One region of the Streptomyces sp. 2-1 genome, then DNA from elsewhere that is predicted to be linked to it. Evidence: predicted binding sites of a transcription regulator. Region 1 holds the regulator's gene; each other region holds the start of a gene.
The links. Region 1 encodes HrcA, which represses chaperone genes, less so after heat shock. Its sites were predicted from a motif close to TTNGCACTCNGNNNNNCNGAGTGCNAA; they were not measured.
Positions count from the first base shown of each region.

Region 2: the regulator HrcA is predicted to act here: its motif matches at 2,936-2,962, upstream of groL (chaperonin GroEL).
Region 3: the regulator HrcA is predicted to act here: its motif matches at 3,147-3,173, upstream of groES (co-chaperone GroES).

Region 1 covers NZ_CP183383.1:3,986,275-3,991,574, reverse strand. The annotation lists gene hemW (radical SAM family heme chaperone HemW) at 1-254, shown strand, start outside; gene ACN20J_RS17610 (DUF3097 domain-containing protein) at 654-1,457, opposite strand; gene ACN20J_RS17605 (MBL fold metallo-hydrolase) at 1,614-2,375, opposite strand; gene hrcA (heat-inducible transcriptional repressor HrcA) at 2,626-3,642, shown strand; partial or broken gene dnaJ (molecular chaperone DnaJ) at 3,643-4,778, shown strand; gene ACN20J_RS17590 (nitronate monooxygenase) at 5,127-5,300, shown strand, end outside.
Region 2 covers NZ_CP183383.1:6,215,025-6,220,324, forward strand. The annotation lists gene ACN20J_RS27595 (glucosyl-3-phosphoglycerate synthase) at 1-45, opposite strand, end outside; SAM riboswitch class I at 248-405, shown strand; gene thrC (threonine synthase) at 423-1,727, shown strand; gene ACN20J_RS27605 (MoaD/ThiS family protein) at 1,802-2,077, shown strand; gene ACN20J_RS27610 (cold-shock protein) at 2,534-2,740, shown strand; gene groL (chaperonin GroEL) at 3,088-4,713, shown strand; gene ACN20J_RS27620 (phospholipase D-like domain-containing protein) at 4,886-5,300, opposite strand, start outside.
Region 3 covers NZ_CP183383.1:6,758,631-6,763,930, reverse strand. The annotation lists gene ACN20J_RS29940 (ester cyclase) at 78-785, shown strand; gene groL (chaperonin GroEL) at 926-2,554, opposite strand; gene groES (co-chaperone GroES) at 2,694-3,002, opposite strand; gene ACN20J_RS29925 (polysaccharide deacetylase family protein) at 3,620-4,390, opposite strand; gene ACN20J_RS29920 (polysaccharide deacetylase family protein) at 4,390-5,300, opposite strand, start outside.

The sequences.
Region 1 (5,300 bases):
CGGCGGGGAGGTCGCCCGGGGCGGGGCGGGAGCTTCTGTCCGAGGAGGACCGGCGGGTGGAGCGGATCCTGCTGGAGTTGCGGCTCCTTGAGGGGGTTCCGCTGGCGCTGCTCCACGCGGATGGGCTTGCGGCGTCTCGGAGGGCGCTGGCGGATGGCCTGCTCCAGGCTGGGCCGTACGAGGCCGGGAGTGCGGTGCTTACCCTGCGGGGGCGGTTGCTGGCGGATGGGGTGGTGCGTGACCTGGTGGACTGACGCCGGGTTTCCTCGCCCCCGCCGCCCCTACCCGTCCCGTCCCTGGGGGCTGCCGCCCCCAGACCCCCGCTATCGCGCTGAACGCGCTCGTCCTCAATCGCCGGACGGGCTGAGAGGTGGGCGGGGGCTGACGGGGGTGGGTGGGTTGCTCGTGGGTGGGTGGGGAGATCGGCCTGAACGGCCTCGTCCTCAAGCGCCGGACGGGCTGGGTGGTGGGGCTTGCGGGGTGAAATGCGTGCGGGTGAGTCGTGGCTGGACTGCGCAGTTCCCCGCGCCCCTGAAAACCTAGGGGCGCGGGGAACTGCGCAGTCTTTTGGGGGTTCGGGGGCGGAGCCCCTGAGTAGTGACGGGAATGGGTAGGGGCGGCGGGGGCGAGAAAAGCCCCCAAGGCCGCCCCGCTCACTCCGGTGCCGTGACGAAGTCGATCAGTTCTTCCACTCGGCCCAGGAGCTCCGGCTCAAGGTCTCGGTAGGAGCGGACCGAGCCGAGGATCCGCTGCCAGGCGGCACCCGTGTTGTCGGGCCAGCCCAGGGCCCGGCACACCCCCGTCTTCCAGTCCTGCCCCCGCGGCACACGGGGCCAGCCGGGGATGCCCACGGACGCCGGCTTCACGGCCTCCCAGACGTCGATGTACGGATGCCCCACGACAAGCGCGTACTCGCTCGTCACGGCCTCCGCGATCCGCGACTCCTTCGTGCCGGGCACGAGATGGTCGACCAGCACCCCGAGCCGCGCATCCGCCCCGGGATCGAACTCCGCGACGATGGCGGGCAGATCGTCGATGCCCTCCAGGTACTCGACGACGACGCCCTCGATCCGGAGGTCGTCGCCCCAGACCCGTTCGACCAGTTCCGCGTCGTGCCGCCCCTCGACGTAGATGCGCCCCGCCCGGGCGACCCGTGCCCGGGCCCCGGGCACGGCAACCGAACCGGAAGCCGTACGACTGGGGCGTACGGGTGCGGACGACGGGCGCACCAGAGTCACCACGCGCCCCTCCAGCAGGAACCCGCGGGGCTCCAGCGGAAACACCCGGTGCTTGCCGAAGCGGTCCTCCAGGGTGACCGTCCCCGCCTCGCAGCGGATCACGGCACCGCAGAACCCGGTCCCGGGCTCCTCGACCACGAGCCCCGGCTCCGCCGCCACCTCGGGCACGGGCTTGGGCTTCTTCCACGGAGGGGTCAGGTCCGCTGAGTACTGGCGCATTCGGATGACGATAGGAGAAGGCCCCCGCCCGCCGCACCGAGCCCCCCTGCGACACGCCGACAGCCCGCCCAGGACGCTCCGACGAGCGACCCGCGACAGACTCGCGAGCGTCCTGCGGCAGGCTCACGAGCATCCTGCGACGCGCCCACGAGCTCCCTACGACACGCCGAAACGCCGTGCCAGCGCGTCCCGTTGGGCCCGTACGAAGCCGGCGTCGACCGCCGCCCCGTGGCCGGGCACGTACACGGCGTCCTCGCCCCCGAGGGCCAGCAGCCGGTCCAGGGCGGCGGGCCAGCGGGTGGGGACGGCGTCGGGGCCCGCCTGGGGTTCGCCGGACTCCTCGACGAGATCACCGCAGAAGACGATCTCCGGAGAGCCCATATGGGGGCCGCGGCCGGGGGCTCCAGGGCTTCCGGGGACCAGGACCGCCAGGTCGTGGCCGGTGTGGCCGGGGCCCACGTTCGCCAGCAGGACCTGTACTCCGCCGCCCAGGTCGAGCGTCCACTCGCCGGAGACGGGATGCCGGGGGCGGACGAGGAGGTCCGCCGCCTCGGCCGCCTCGTCCGGGTCGGCGCCGTTGCGGACGGCGTCCGCCCGCAGCTCGTCCCGTCCGTCGGCGAGCACCCGCTCAAGGCCGACCGCCCCGAAGACCTCGACCCCCGCGAACGCCGCCGCGCCGAAGACATGATCGAAGTGCGGGTGGGTGAGCGCGAGATGGGTGACCCGCCCGCCCCCGAGCAACCGTTGCGCCTCCGTACGCAGCCGCGCGCCCTCCCGCAACCCCGACCCCGCGTCGATCATGAGCGCCGCACCCTCGCCCACCACGAGCCCCACCGTGCAGTCCCACACCGGAAGCCGGCAGCGCCCCACACGCGGACCCAGTTCCTCCCACCCGGCCTCTTCCCAAGTCACCCTCATACGCCGACGCTAGCTCCAGGCCCCGTGAAGTGCGCGGACAGTAGTCGGGACAGAGCGGGACAGCCCCGTACACGTCGTCGTGACATCGCAGGGCCGCCCTTGCCCGGGGCGCACCTACCGGCCGTACACTTGGCCCGGGGATGCTGGCACTCGCGCACGCTGAGTGCCAGGCAAGGCGATCGAGGACGATCGAGGACCGCATCGAGACCGCATCGAAGACCGCGGGGAAGACCAGCTGGAGGTGTGCGCGATGCTCAGTGAACGCAGGCTCGAAGTGCTGCGCGCCATCGTCCAGGACTACGTGGGCACCGAGGAGCCGGTCGGTTCCAAGGCCCTCACGGAGCGCCACCGGCTGGGCGTCTCCCCGGCGACCGTCCGTAACGACATGGCCGTGCTCGAGGACGAGGGCTACATCGCCCAGCCGCACACCAGCGCAGGCCGCATCCCCACGGACAAGGGCTACCGCCTCTTCGTCGACAGACTCGCGGGCGTCAAGCCGATGACCGCGCCGGAGCGGCGGGCGATCCACAGCTTCCTCGACAACGCCGTCGATCTCGACGACGTCGTGGGGCGGACCGTCCGGCTCCTCGCGCAGCTCACGCGGCAGGTCGCCGTCGTGCAGTACCCGTCGCTCACCCGCTCGACCGTGCGTCATGTGGAGCTGCTGTCGCTGGCCCCGGCCCGCGTCATGCTCGTACTGATCACGGACACCGGCCGGGTCGAGCAGCGCATGGTGGACTGCCCGGCGCCCTTCGGGGAGGCCTCTGTGGCCGATCTACGCGCGCGGCTCAACAGCCGGATCGCGGGCCGCCGTTTCGCGGACGTCCCGCAGCTGGTGCAGGATCTCCCCGACGCTTTCGAGTCGGACGACCGGGGTACGGTCGCGACGGTGCTCTCCACCCTCATGGAGACCCTCGTCGAGGAGACCGAGGAGCGGCTGATGATCGGCGGCACCGCCAATCTGACCCGCTTCGGACATGACTTTCCCCTCACCATCCGTCCCGTCCTCGAGGCACTTGAGGAGCAGGTCGTTCTCCTCAAACTCCTTGGTGAGGTCAATGATTCGGGCATGGCCGTACGGATCGGTCACGAGAACGCCCATGAGGGACTCAACTCCACGTCCGTCGTCTCGGTCGGCTACGGTTCGGGCGGCGAGGCAGTAGCAAAACTTGGCGTGGTCGGCCCGACGCGCATGGATTACCCCGGAACGATGGGAGCGGTACGAGCGGTGGCACGGTACGTAGGACAGATCCTGGCGGAGTCGTAAGTGGCCACGGACTACTACGCCGTACTCGGCGTGCGCCGCGACGCGTCCCAGGACGAGATCAAGAAGGCATTCCGGCGGCTCGCTCGCGAGCTGCATCCGGACGTCAATCCCGATCCGAAGACGCAAGAGCGCTTCAAGGAGATCAACGCCGCTTACGAGGTGTTGTCGGACCCGCAGAAGAAGCAGGTCTACGACCTCGGCGGTGACCCGCTGTCCCAGGCGGGCGGCCAGGGCGCGGGCGGCTTCGGCGCCGGCGGGTTCGGGAACTTCTCGGACATCATGGACGCCTTCTTCGGCACGGCGTCGCAGCGGGGCCCGCGGTCGCGCACGCGGCGCGGCCAGGACGCGATGATCCGGCTGGAGATCGACCTCGACGAGGCGGCCTTCGGCACCACGAAGGACATCCAGGTCGACACGGCCGTCGTGTGTACGACGTGCAGTGGCGAGGGCGCCGCGCCCGGCACCTCCGCGCAGACCTGCGACATGTGCCGCGGTCGCGGTGAGGTGTCCCAGGTCACGCGGTCCTTCCTGGGCCAGGTCATGACGTCCCGGCCGTGTCCGCAGTGCCAGGGGTTCGGGACGGTCGTTCCGACGCCGTGCCCCGAGTGCGCCGGTGACGGGCGGGTCCGCTCGCGTCGGACCCTGACCGTGAAGATTCCCGCCGGTGTCGACAACGGCACGCGGATCCAGCTCGCGGGTGAGGGTGAGGTCGGGCCCGGTGGTGGTCCCGCCGGTGACCTGTACGTCGAGATCCACGAGGTCGCGCACTCCACCTTCCAGCGGCGCGGTGACGACCTGCACTGCACGGTCACCATCCCGATGACCGCGGCCTCCCTCGGCACCAAGGTGCCGCTGGAGACGCTCGACGGGATGGAGGAGGTCGACATCCGTCCGGGCACGCAGTCCGGGCAGTCGATTCCGTTGCACGGGCGGGGCATCACGCACCTTCGTGGTGGCGGGCGTGGTGATCTCATCGTGCATGTCGAGGTCATGACGCCGACCAAGCTTGATCCCGAGCAGGAACGGCTGCTGCGCGAGCTCGCGCAGCTTCGGGGGAGGAGCGGCCCACGGGTCAGTTTCAACCCGGGCAGCAGGGGCTGTTCTCCAGACTGAAGGACGCGTTCAACGGGCGATGAGGGTTTGCGCTGGGGGTTTGTTTCGCCCCCGCCGCCCTTACCCGTCCCATCCCGTTCCTGGGGGCTGCGCCCCCAGACCCCCGCTATCGGCCTGGACGGCCTCGTCCTCAAACGCCGGACGGGCTGAGATGTGCCTGGACTGGGCTATAGAGGTTCGGCCCGGGCCGCAATGTATTTAGCCCCTCCGGCGTTTGAGGAGCGGGGGTTCGGGGGCTGGCCCCCGAAAAGGGACGGGAATGGGTAGGGGCGGCGGGGGCGAAGAACCTTCCCCGCGGTCTGATTCCCGTGGCTTATGCCCGAGGGAAGGCCGGATTCGGACTTGTACGGAGGACGTGACAACATGCCGTCATGTCCTCCGCGCTGACCGATCTCTTCCCACTCCCGATCGTGCAGGCCCCCATGGCGGGCGGCGTCTCCGTGCCGCAGCTCGCAGCGGCCGTGTCCGAAGCCGGGGGGCTCGGTTTCCTTGCCGCCGGCTACAAAACGGCCGACGGCATGTACCAGGAGATCAAGCAGTTGCGG
Region 2 (5,300 bases), 2.2 Mb from region 1:
GGACCAGGAGCGCGTGCTCAGCCAGCGCTCGACGTCTTCCAGCACGTGCGGCTCTCCCTTGCGTTCATTGGGATGCGTGTGCCCGGCGCGAGGCACTGTCGGGTGCGTCACTGTCATCTCGCGGTTCGGACGGCTCTCTCCACCATCCAGGCCTTCGGTTACAGTCTTGAACAACGCTGATGACCATCGCATGTCGGGGGTCGTTGCGTGCACAACCAAAACCAGAGCCAGAACCACAACTGAATACCGCTCATCCAGAGGGGCAGAGGGATACGGCCCGTTGAAGCCCCGGCAACCCTCCAGCCGGTCTCGTCCTGATCATCGTCGATCAGCGCAGCGAGGCTCCCGGCTAGGGAAGGTGCCAAATCCGTCTCACGGCGAAGTGCGTCGTGAGGAAGATGAGGAGAAAGGGCCTCGCCTCCATGGCTGCGCAGACAGTTGCAAGCACCACGAACTCCACCCCCGCCGCGAACTCCGTCGACCTCGGCCCGGCCGCCGCGCTTTCCTGCCGTGAATGCGGCCACCGCGTCCCGCTCGGTCCGGTCTTCGCCTGCGAGGAGTGTTTCGGCCCGCTGGAGATCGCGTACGACTTCTCGGCCTATGACGCCGAGGAGCTCCGCAAGCGGATCGAGGCGGGCCCCGCGAACATCTGGCGGTACGCGCCGCTGCTGCCCGTCCCCGCGGACGTGGCCGACAAGCCGAACATCAACCCCGGCTGGACCAAGCTCGTCCAGGCCGACAACCTCGCGCGCGAGCTGGGTGTCGACGCCGGCAAGCTCTTCGTGAAGGACGACTCCGGGAACCCGACGCACTCCTTCAAGGACCGTGTCGTCGCCCAGGCCATCGAGGCCGCCCGCGCCTTCAACTTCACGACCCTCTCCTGCTCCTCCACCGGCAACCTCGCCGGCGCGGTGGGCGCCGCCGCCGCGCGCGCCGGCTTCCGGTCCTGCGTGTTCATCCCGCACGACCTGGAGCAGGGCAAGGTCGTCATGGCCGCGGTCTACGGCGGCGAGCTCGTCGGCATCGAGGGCAACTACGACGACGTGAACCGCTTCTGCTCCGAGCTGATCGGCGACCCGGCGGGCGAGGGCTGGGGCTTCGTCAACGTCAACCTGCGGCCGTACTACGCGGAGGGCTCCAAGACCCTCGCGTACGAGATCTGTGAGCAGCTCGGCTGGCAGCTGCCCGACCAGCTCGTCGTGCCCATCGCCTCCGGCTCGCAGCTCACGAAGATCGACAAGGGTCTGCAGGAGCTGATCAAGCTCGGGCTCGTCGAGGACAAGCCGTACAAGATCTTCGGTGCGCAGGCCGAGGGCTGCTCGCCGGTGTCCGTGGCGTACAAGGCCGGGCACGATGTCGTACGGCCGCAGAAGCCGAACACGATCGCGAAGTCGCTGGCGATCGGAAATCCGGCGGACGGTCCTTATGTTCTCGATATCGCCCGGCGTACGGGTGGGGCCGTGGAGGACGTGAACGACGAGCAGGTGGTCGACGCGATCAAGTTGCTGGCGCGTACCGAGGGGATCTTTGCGGAGACCGCCGGTGGTGTGACGGTGGGGGTGGCGAAGAAGCTGATCGAGAACGGTCTGCTGGATCCGAGTCTGACCACGGTTGTCCTCAATACCGGTGATGGTCTGAAGACCCTGGACGCGGTTGCTTCCGACACGGGGCTGACCGCGACGATCCGGCCGAACCTGGATTCCTTCCGTGAGGCCGGGCTCGGCTAGTCGTTGTTCGCCGAAGACCGCGCAGTTCCCCGCGCCCCTGAATGGGCCACCCACTCCGACGGAGGTCTAACCCCATGAGCGTCAACGTTCGTATCCCCACCATCCTGCGCACCTACACGGGCGGCCAGGCCGAGGTTTCCGCCGAGGGTGGGACTCTCGGTGCGGTCATCGCCGATCTGGAGAAGAACCACGCCGGGATCTCAGCCCGGGTCCTGGACGACCAGGGACAGCTGCGGCGGTTCGTCAACGTGTACGTGAACGACGACGACGTCCGCTTCGAGCAGGGGCTGGAGACGGCGACGCCGGACGGGGCCGGGGTGTCGATCATTCCCGCCGTCGCCGGCGGCTGACCCGTCGGGAGCCGTGCCGAGGGCTGATCATTACCTTCGGTAACTGCCGTCACTGAGAGTTCATCGAATTGCCCCCTCCGTGAGAGAAGCGGAGGGGGCAATTCTGTATGGTTGAGCGCGGTACAGTTGGGGAACCTGCTTCGATCCGCACGCCGGGCGCATTGAGATCCCGCCCGAAGCCCGACAAGAAGTAGCCAAAGTGCCCCGCCTTTTTGAGCCTTTTATGGCATTCATGGGGCCCGACTTGCCCTGAATCTTCGTGAATTCTTCACATATTCCCGATCGGTCGTGCCCGGAATTCTCGTCGGATTGACCTGTTGCAGACGGCAGTTGGACGGATACATTCAGCCGCGGTCGACGCGTTCCGGCGCACACCCCCAACCGTTGGGGGGTGAGGTCTGACCCGGATCCGCGAAGTGCGGGTCTGTGCAAGGGCCAGTAATAGGGGAGTTAGGCATGGCTCAGGGCACCGTCAAATGGTTCAACGCGGAGAAGGGGTACGGCTTCATCGCGGTCGACGGTGGTGCGGATGTTTTCGTCCACTACAGCGCGATTCAGATGGACGGCTACCGCACCCTGGAAGAGGGTCAGCGGGTCGATTTTGAGATCTCGCAAGGCCAGAAGGGGCCGCAGGCGGACATGGTCCGACTGGCGACCGGCTGAAGCACGCGCCGACTTACTGCAGCGACGTTCTTCTTCCGAAGGGCTCGTACCCCACGGGGTGCGGGCCCTTCGGCACGCCCGGGCGCCGGTCCGCGCCGTCCGCGCCCCCTCTTCTCACTCTCTTCCCACCTGCTCCCACCTGCGGATCATCCTGAGCCGCTTGCACTCGCATGGGTCGAGTGCTAATCATTGGCGTTAGCACTCTGAAGGTGAGAGTGATAACGAGGACCGGGTCGGTGAGGCCCGCTGGCCAGGTGGGGCAAGGAACCACGAGGTCGGCAGGCCGTCCGTCGCGGGCGCGGGCGCGGTCCTGGAGATTCCACCCCAGTCCGGGAGGACCACTTCACATGGCCAAGATCATCGCGTTCGACGAGGAGGCACGGCGCGGTCTCGAGCGCGGGATGAACCAGCTCGCCGACGCCGTCAAGGTCACCCTTGGTCCCAAGGGTCGCAACGTCGTCCTCGAGAAGAAGTGGGGCGCCCCCACGATCACCAACGATGGTGTTTCCATCGCCAAGGAGATCGAGCTCGAGGACCCGTACGAGAAGATCGGCGCTGAGCTGGTCAAGGAAGTCGCCAAGAAGACGGACGACGTCGCCGGTGACGGTACGACCACCGCGACCGTTCTGGCGCAGGCGCTGGTCCGCGAGGGCCTTCGCAACGTCGCCGCCGGCGCCAACCCGATGGCTCTCAAGCGCGGTATCGAGAAGGCCGTCGAGGCCGTCTCCGGTGCCCTCCTTGAGCAGGCCAAGGATGTCGAGACCAAGGAGCAGATCGCTTCGACGGCCTCCATCTCCGCCGCCGACACCCAGATCGGCGAGCTCATCGCCGAGGCGATGGACAAGGTCGGCAAGGAAGGCGTCATCACGGTCGAGGAGTCCCAGACCTTCGGTCTGGAGCTCGAGCTCACCGAGGGTATGCGCTTCGACAAGGGCTACATCTCGGCGTACTTCGCCACGGACATGGAGCGTATGGAGGCCGTCCTCGACGACCCCTACATCCTGATCGCCAACTCGAAGATCGCCAACGTCAAGGACCTGCTCCCGCTCCTGGAGAAGGTCATGCAGTCGGGCAAGCCGCTGCTGATCATCGCCGAGGACGTCGAGGGCGAGGCCCTGTCGACCCTGGTCGTCAACAAGATCCGTGGCACCTTCAAGTCCGTCGCCGTCAAGGCCCCGGGCTTCGGTGACCGCCGCAAGGCGATGCTGAACGACATCGCCATCCTCACGGGCGGCGAGGTCATCTCCGAGGAGGTCGGCCTCAAGCTCGAGAACACGGGCCTTGAGCTGCTCGGCCGCGCTCGCAAGATCGTCATCACCAAGGACGAGACGACGATCGTCGACGGCTCGGGTTCGGCGGACCAGGTTGCCGGTCGCGTCAACCAGATCCGTGCCGAGATCGAGAACTCCGACTCGGACTACGACCGCGAGAAGCTCCAGGAGCGCCTGGCGAAGCTGGCCGGCGGCGTGGCCGTCATCAAGGCCGGTGCCGCCACCGAGGTCGAGCTCAAGGAGCGCAAGCACCGCATCGAGGACGCCGTTCGCAACGCGAAGGCGGCCGTCGAGGAGGGCATCGTCGCCGGTGGTGGCGTGGCCCTGCTCCAGGCCTCCTCGGTCTTCGAGAAGCTGGACCTGGAGGGTGACGAGGCGACCGGCGCCAACGCCGTGAAGCTCGCCCTGGAGGCCCCGCTCAAGCAGATCGCCGTCAACGGTGGCCTCGAGGGTGGCGTCATCGTCGAGAAGGTCCGCAACCTTCCCGTCGGCCACGGCCTCAACGCCGCGACCGGTGAGTACGTCGACATGATCGCCGAAGGCATCATCGACCCGGCGAAGGTCACGCGCTCTGCCCTGCAGAACGCCGCGTCCATCGCCGCGCTGTTCCTCACCACCGAGGCCGTCATCGCCGACAAGCCGGAGAAGGCCGCCGCCGGCGGCGCTCCGGGCGGCATGCCGGGCGGTGACATGGACTTCTGAGCCCCTGCGCAAGCAGCCAAGGCTCGGTGGTTCATAGCGGTACGCAGTACTTCGCAGTTCGCATTACGCAGTACTTCGCATTACGCGAACGAGGGCGGCACCCCATTCCAGGGGTGCCGCCCTCGGGCGTTTCCGCCGGTGTTCCGCCGACGTTCCGCCGACGGTGCCGTGATCAGGCGTTCTTGAACGCGTCCCGCAGGCGCATCTCGTTGTGGCCGTTGCCGTCGTAGTCGTCCGAGTACGTCAGCGCCAGACGGCCGTTCGCGGCCAGGGCCACGGCCGGGCCGCCCTGGCCCCCGCCGGTCACCACGTTCATCCGGGTGGGCACGAGCCGGTCGGTCGCGGTCCCGTCCGCGTTGAAGCCGCGGGCCCAGACGTCGTCCTGGCCGGCGTACAGGGTCGCGGGGTTGCCGAGGAACACGTCGAAGGCCTCCTTCCACGCCACGACGAAGCTGCCGTCGTCGGCGACCGCCACGTCGGCGTCGGCCTGATCGGAGATCGGCCGCTTGCTGTCGACGTAGGGGCCGCTTCCGGCGTCGTCCTCGGTGGTCCGCCGGTCGGCCGCCGCGGCGGCGCCCGCCGCCGAG
Region 3 (5,300 bases), 2.8 Mb from region 1:
GGCCGAAAAACGGCTGGAGGGGATTTTCACTAAAATGGGCGTATTCAACCGGACTCGAAGTGCCGGGAGGCGGCGCCATGACTTTCGTACAGCTGATCGACTGCAAGACGAGCCGGATCGACGAGATGAACCGGCTCATGGACACCTGGGTCGAGCAGACCAAGGGCAAGCGGACCGCGACGCACAACGTGATCGGGAAGGACCGGCACAACGCCGGGCACTTCATCGAGATCGTGGAGTTTCCGTCGTTCGAGGTGGCGATGCGGAACTCGAACCTTCCGGAGACCGACCGGATCTTCCGGGAGATGGTGGCGCTCTGTGACGAGATGCCGACGTTCACGGATCTCGAGGTGGTGCGGGACGAGCGGCTCTACAAGGCCAGCGTCCGTAATCTCTTCGGACTGCTCGCCGGGAGGGGCACGCTGCCGTCGTGGGACGAGACCGTCGCGGAGAACTACCACGACCACGATCCGTCCAACGAGCAGGACGTGATCGGGATGGACGCCATGCGCCGCGAGGTGGACATGTGGCGGGCCGGGTTCGACTTCATGTTCACCATCGAGGACCAGATCTCCGACGGCGACCGGGTCTGTACGCGCTGGACCTGGAACGGCACCCACAAGGGTGACTTCATGGGGATCCCGGGCAGTGGCAAGAAGGTCACCATGACCGGCATGACCATTCACCGGTGCCGCGAGGACGGCAAGATCGTCGAGGGGTGGTGGCAGTACGACCGGCTGGGGCTGATGGACCAGCTCGGGGTGCTGGACCAGCTGGAGATCTGACCGCGCCGGGCCGAGTGCGGCGGCGACGGCACGAGAGCCCGGCAGCACGAAGGCCCGGTCCCCCGCGACGGGGAACCGGGCCTTCGCCGGGCGCTCAAAGGGACGTACGCCCCCTCGGGCCGCCCGGAAGCGGCTTGCGCCTAGTGAGAGTGGCCGTGACCGTGGCCGTGGCCCGCGTCGCCCTCTTCCTCGGCCGGCTTCTCGACGACCAGGGTCTCGGTCGTGAGGAGCAGGGAGGCGATGGAGGCGGCGTTCTCCAGGGCGGAGCGGGTGACCTTGACCGGGTCGATGACGCCCTGCTTGACCAGGTCGCCGTACTCGCCGGTCGCGGCGTTGAAGCCCTGGCCCTTGTCGAGCTCGGCGACCTTGGAGGTGATGACGTAACCCTCCAGGCCGGCGTTCTCGGCGATCCAGCGCAGCGGCTCGACGGCGGCCTTGCGGACGACCGCGACACCCGTCGCCTCGTCGCCGGTCTTGCCGAGGTTGCCCTCGAGGACCTTCACGGCGTGGACCAGCGCGGAGCCACCACCGGAGACGATGCCCTCCTCGACCGCGGCGCGGGTCGCGGAGATGGCGTCCTCAAGGCGGTGCTTCTTCTCCTTGAGCTCCACCTCGGTGGCGGCGCCGACCTTGATGACGCACACGCCGCCGGCCAGCTTCGCGAGGCGCTCCTGGAGCTTCTCGCGGTCCCAGTCGGAGTCGGTGTTCTCGATCTCGGCCTTGATCTGGTTGACACGGCCGGCCACGGCACCGGTGTCGCCACCGCCGTCGACGATGACCGTGTCGTCCTTCGAGATGGTGACGCGGCGGGCGGTGCCCAGCACGTCGAGGCCGACCTGGTCGAGCTTGAGGCCGACCTCCTCGGCGATGACCTCGGCGCCGGTGAGCGCGGCCATGTCACCGAGCATCGCCTTGCGGCGGTCACCGAAGCCGGGGGCCTTCACGGCGACGGCGTTGAACGTGCCGCGGATCTTGTTCACGACCAGGGTCGACAGGGCCTCGCCCTCGACGTCCTCGGCGATGATCAGCAGCGGCTTGGAGGAGTTGGTCTGGATGACCTTCTCCAGCAGCGGCAGCATGTCCTGGATGGAGGAGATCTTGCCCTGGTGGATCAGGATGTACGGGTCGTCCAGGACGGCTTCCATGCGCTCCTGGTCCGTCACGAAGTACGGCGACAGGTAGCCCTTGTCGAAGGCCATGCCCTCGGTGAAGTCCAGCTCCAGACCGAAGGCGTTGGACTCCTCGACGGTGATGACACCGTCCTTGCCGACCTTGTCCATCGCCTCGGCGATGAGCTCGCCGACCTGGCTGTCCTGGGCGGACAGACCGGCGACGGCGGCGATGTCGGACTTCTCGTCGATCGGGCGCGCGGTCGCGAGGAGCTCCTCGGAGACCGCGGCGACGGCCGCGTCGATGCCCTTCTTCAGGAGGGCGGGGGACGCGCCGGCGGCGACGTTCTTCAGGCCCTCGCGGACGAGCGCCTGGGCCAGCACGGTGGCGGTGGTCGTACCGTCACCCGCGATGTCGTTGGTCTTGGTCGCCACCTCCTTCACCAGCTGGGCGCCGAGGTTCTCGTACGGGTCGTCGATCTCGACCTCGCGGGCGATCGTGACACCGTCGTTGGTGATGGTGGGTGCGCCGAACTTCTTGTCGATGACGACGTTGCGGCCCTTGGGGCCGATCGTCACCTTGACCGTGTCGGCAAGCTTGTTGACGCCGCGCTCGAGGGCGCGACGGGCGTCCTCGTCGAACTTCAGGATCTTCGCCATGGGAGCGGTTCAGCCCTCTCGGAAAACGTGGGTGAAACGAACTGCGCCCCCGACGCCCGGCTTCATAAGGTCGCGGGGGCCAGGGGCGCAGTTCACTGCAATGCTGGTAATGCCGGGAATGCTGGTGGTGCCGGGTGAATTACTTCTCGACGATCGCGAGCACGTCGCGAGCCGAGAGGACGAGGTACTCCTCGCCGTTGTACTTCACCTCGGTGCCGCCGTACTTGCTGTACAGCACGACATCGCCGGTCTTGACGTCGAGCGGAAGACGCTCGCCGTTCTCGAAGCGGCCCGGGCCGACGGCCAGGACGACGCCCTCCTGGGGCTTCTCCTTGGCGGTGTCCGGGATGACCAGGCCAGAGGCCGTGGTCTGCTCGGCGTCGAGCGGCTGGACCACAATGCGGTCCTCAAGCGGCTTGATGGCAACCTTGGAGCTGGTGGTCGTCACGATCCGACCTCCCCCTTCGGAGATCTCACGGGGTTAACTGTCTGAGGTGGCGACCAGGTGGATCCGTCGTCGCGGGTGCCGGACCTGCCCGTCGCTATTGGCACTCTCCTGCGGTGAGTGCCAGGCCTGAGACTATGACTGCGATTAGCACTCGGTCAAGCGGAGTGCCAGTTGCCTCCGGCGGTCAGGGGGTGTTCGGCGCCCAGAACCGGGGTGAACGCCCCTGAGGGCTGCCGCCCCCAGACCCCCGCAATCGGCCTGAACGGCCTCGTCCTCAAACGCCGGACGGGCTGAGATGCGCCTGGACCGGGCCATAGAAGTTCGGCCCTGCCCCCGGCACGTTCAGACCAGCCCCGAGATCTTCAGCCCAGCCCTCGAAGTCTTCCGCCAGCCCCCGACGTCTTCCGCCAGCCCCGAAATCTTCAGGCCGGCCCCCGAAGTCTTCGGCCCAGCCCCGAAGTGTTGCGCGCAGCCCCGGAGCCTTGAGCGCAGCCTCGAAGTCTTCCTCCCAGCCCGCGAAATCTTCAGCCCCTCCGGCGTTTGAGGAGCGGGGGTTCGGGGGCGGAGCCCCTGAGTAAGGGACGGGAATGGGTAGGGGCGGCGGGGGCGAAGAATCCCTAGAGGTAGTCCTCCAGGCGGGCCACCGTGAAGCCCTGGTCCTGGGCTCGGTTCAGGGTCTTGGCGGTTGTTCGGGTGAGGGTCGTACCGTTCCGGCCCTCGGGGCAGTGGAGGATGTCGCCCGGGCGGAGGCGGTCGGCATCGTGCCAGAGGACGATGGCGGCGAGCCCGCAGTCGGCGGCGGCCTGCACGGTGTCGGAGTTGTAGTCGCCGTAGGGAGGGCGGAAGAGCCGCGGGCGGATTCCGAAGCGCTGCTTGAGCTTCTCCTGCTGGCCGCAGATCTCGGCGCGCTGGCCGGCGTAGGGGAGGCCCGGCAGGTACGGGTGATCGAGCGTGTGGTTCTGCACGCTCGCACCGACCGCGCGCAGCCGCCCGAAGTGGGCGTACCCCGGCCCGACCACACTGTCCGTGAGGAACATCGTGACCGGCAGCCGCAGTTCACGGACCATGTCGACGAACCCCGGGTCCTTCTCGGCACCGTCGTCGAAGGTCAGGAAGACGACCCGGTCGCGGGTGGCGACGCGGTCGACGACGGGCGGCAGACCCGGCCCCGCGGTGCGGGCGGAGGGCCGCCGGTCGGGCGGCTTCGGCGCCGGGGCGAGCGGGGCGGTCAGACCCCAGCGGCGGTACGGGTGCTCGGTGGGCCCGTACGTGCGTACCTTCTCCGCGGCCTTCTTGCCCAGCCGCTCGATGGGGTCCACGGACTGGGCGCAGCCGGCCAGGCAGACCAGCCCCGCGAGCAGTGCCGCGGCGGCGGCCGGCCGCTTCATCACAGGTAGTCCTCGATGCGCGCCACCGCGTACCCCTTGTCCGTGACCAGCTTCAGGAAGCGGCGGACCATGTCGGGCATCGTGCCCTTCCAGTGCTCCTTGCCGCGGAAATGGCTGAGAACGATGTCTCCGGGATGGAGGTCCCGGTCCAGCTCGCGGTAGTCCCAGCGGTCGACGAAGACCTCCTCGTTCCACAGCGGGGCCGCCTTGATGCCGCAGGCCCTGGCCGCGCGCAGGGTGTTCTCGTTGTAGCTGCCGAAGGGCGGGCGGAAGAGGGTCGGCCGCTTGCCGTAGCGCTTCTCGATCACGTCCTGCATCCCGCAGATCTCCTGCTTCTGCCGTTCGTAGGAGAGGTTCGGCATATAGCGGTGGTTGAGGGTGTGGTTGTTCAGGACCACGCCCCTGTCCTGCATCTTCTTGAAGTAGCCGTAGTCCTCTTTGACGAGGTAGTCGCTCAGGAAGGCCGTGTACGGGATCTTCAGTTCGCTCATCATCCGCAGGAACGCCGGGTCCTTCTCGGCGCCGTCGTCGATGGTGAGGAAGACGACCTTGTCCTTGGTGGGGATCGTGGTGAAGACGGGTGGCAGGCCTTCGTGGTCGTCCACCTCGAAGCCTTTACGGGTGCCGATGCCGGGCTTCTTCTTGGGGGCGGGGGGTGCGGGCAGAGGGGGCTTGGCCAGGCCCCACCGTTTTGCCGCCGTCGCGCGGGCGCGCTGCTCCTGGCGGAGTTTGGTGGCGTAGGCCTCCATGGCCCGGGCCGCTGGGGCCTTCAGGAGCTGTTGGCCTGCGGCCGGCTCGGCGGTGGTGGATGTTGCCTCTCCGCAGCCGGCCGCCAGTGCGGTGACCGTCAGCAGGACGAGAGCGGTGCGTGCCGCGCGGGACGGCCGGATTGCGACCTGCCGGACGGTGG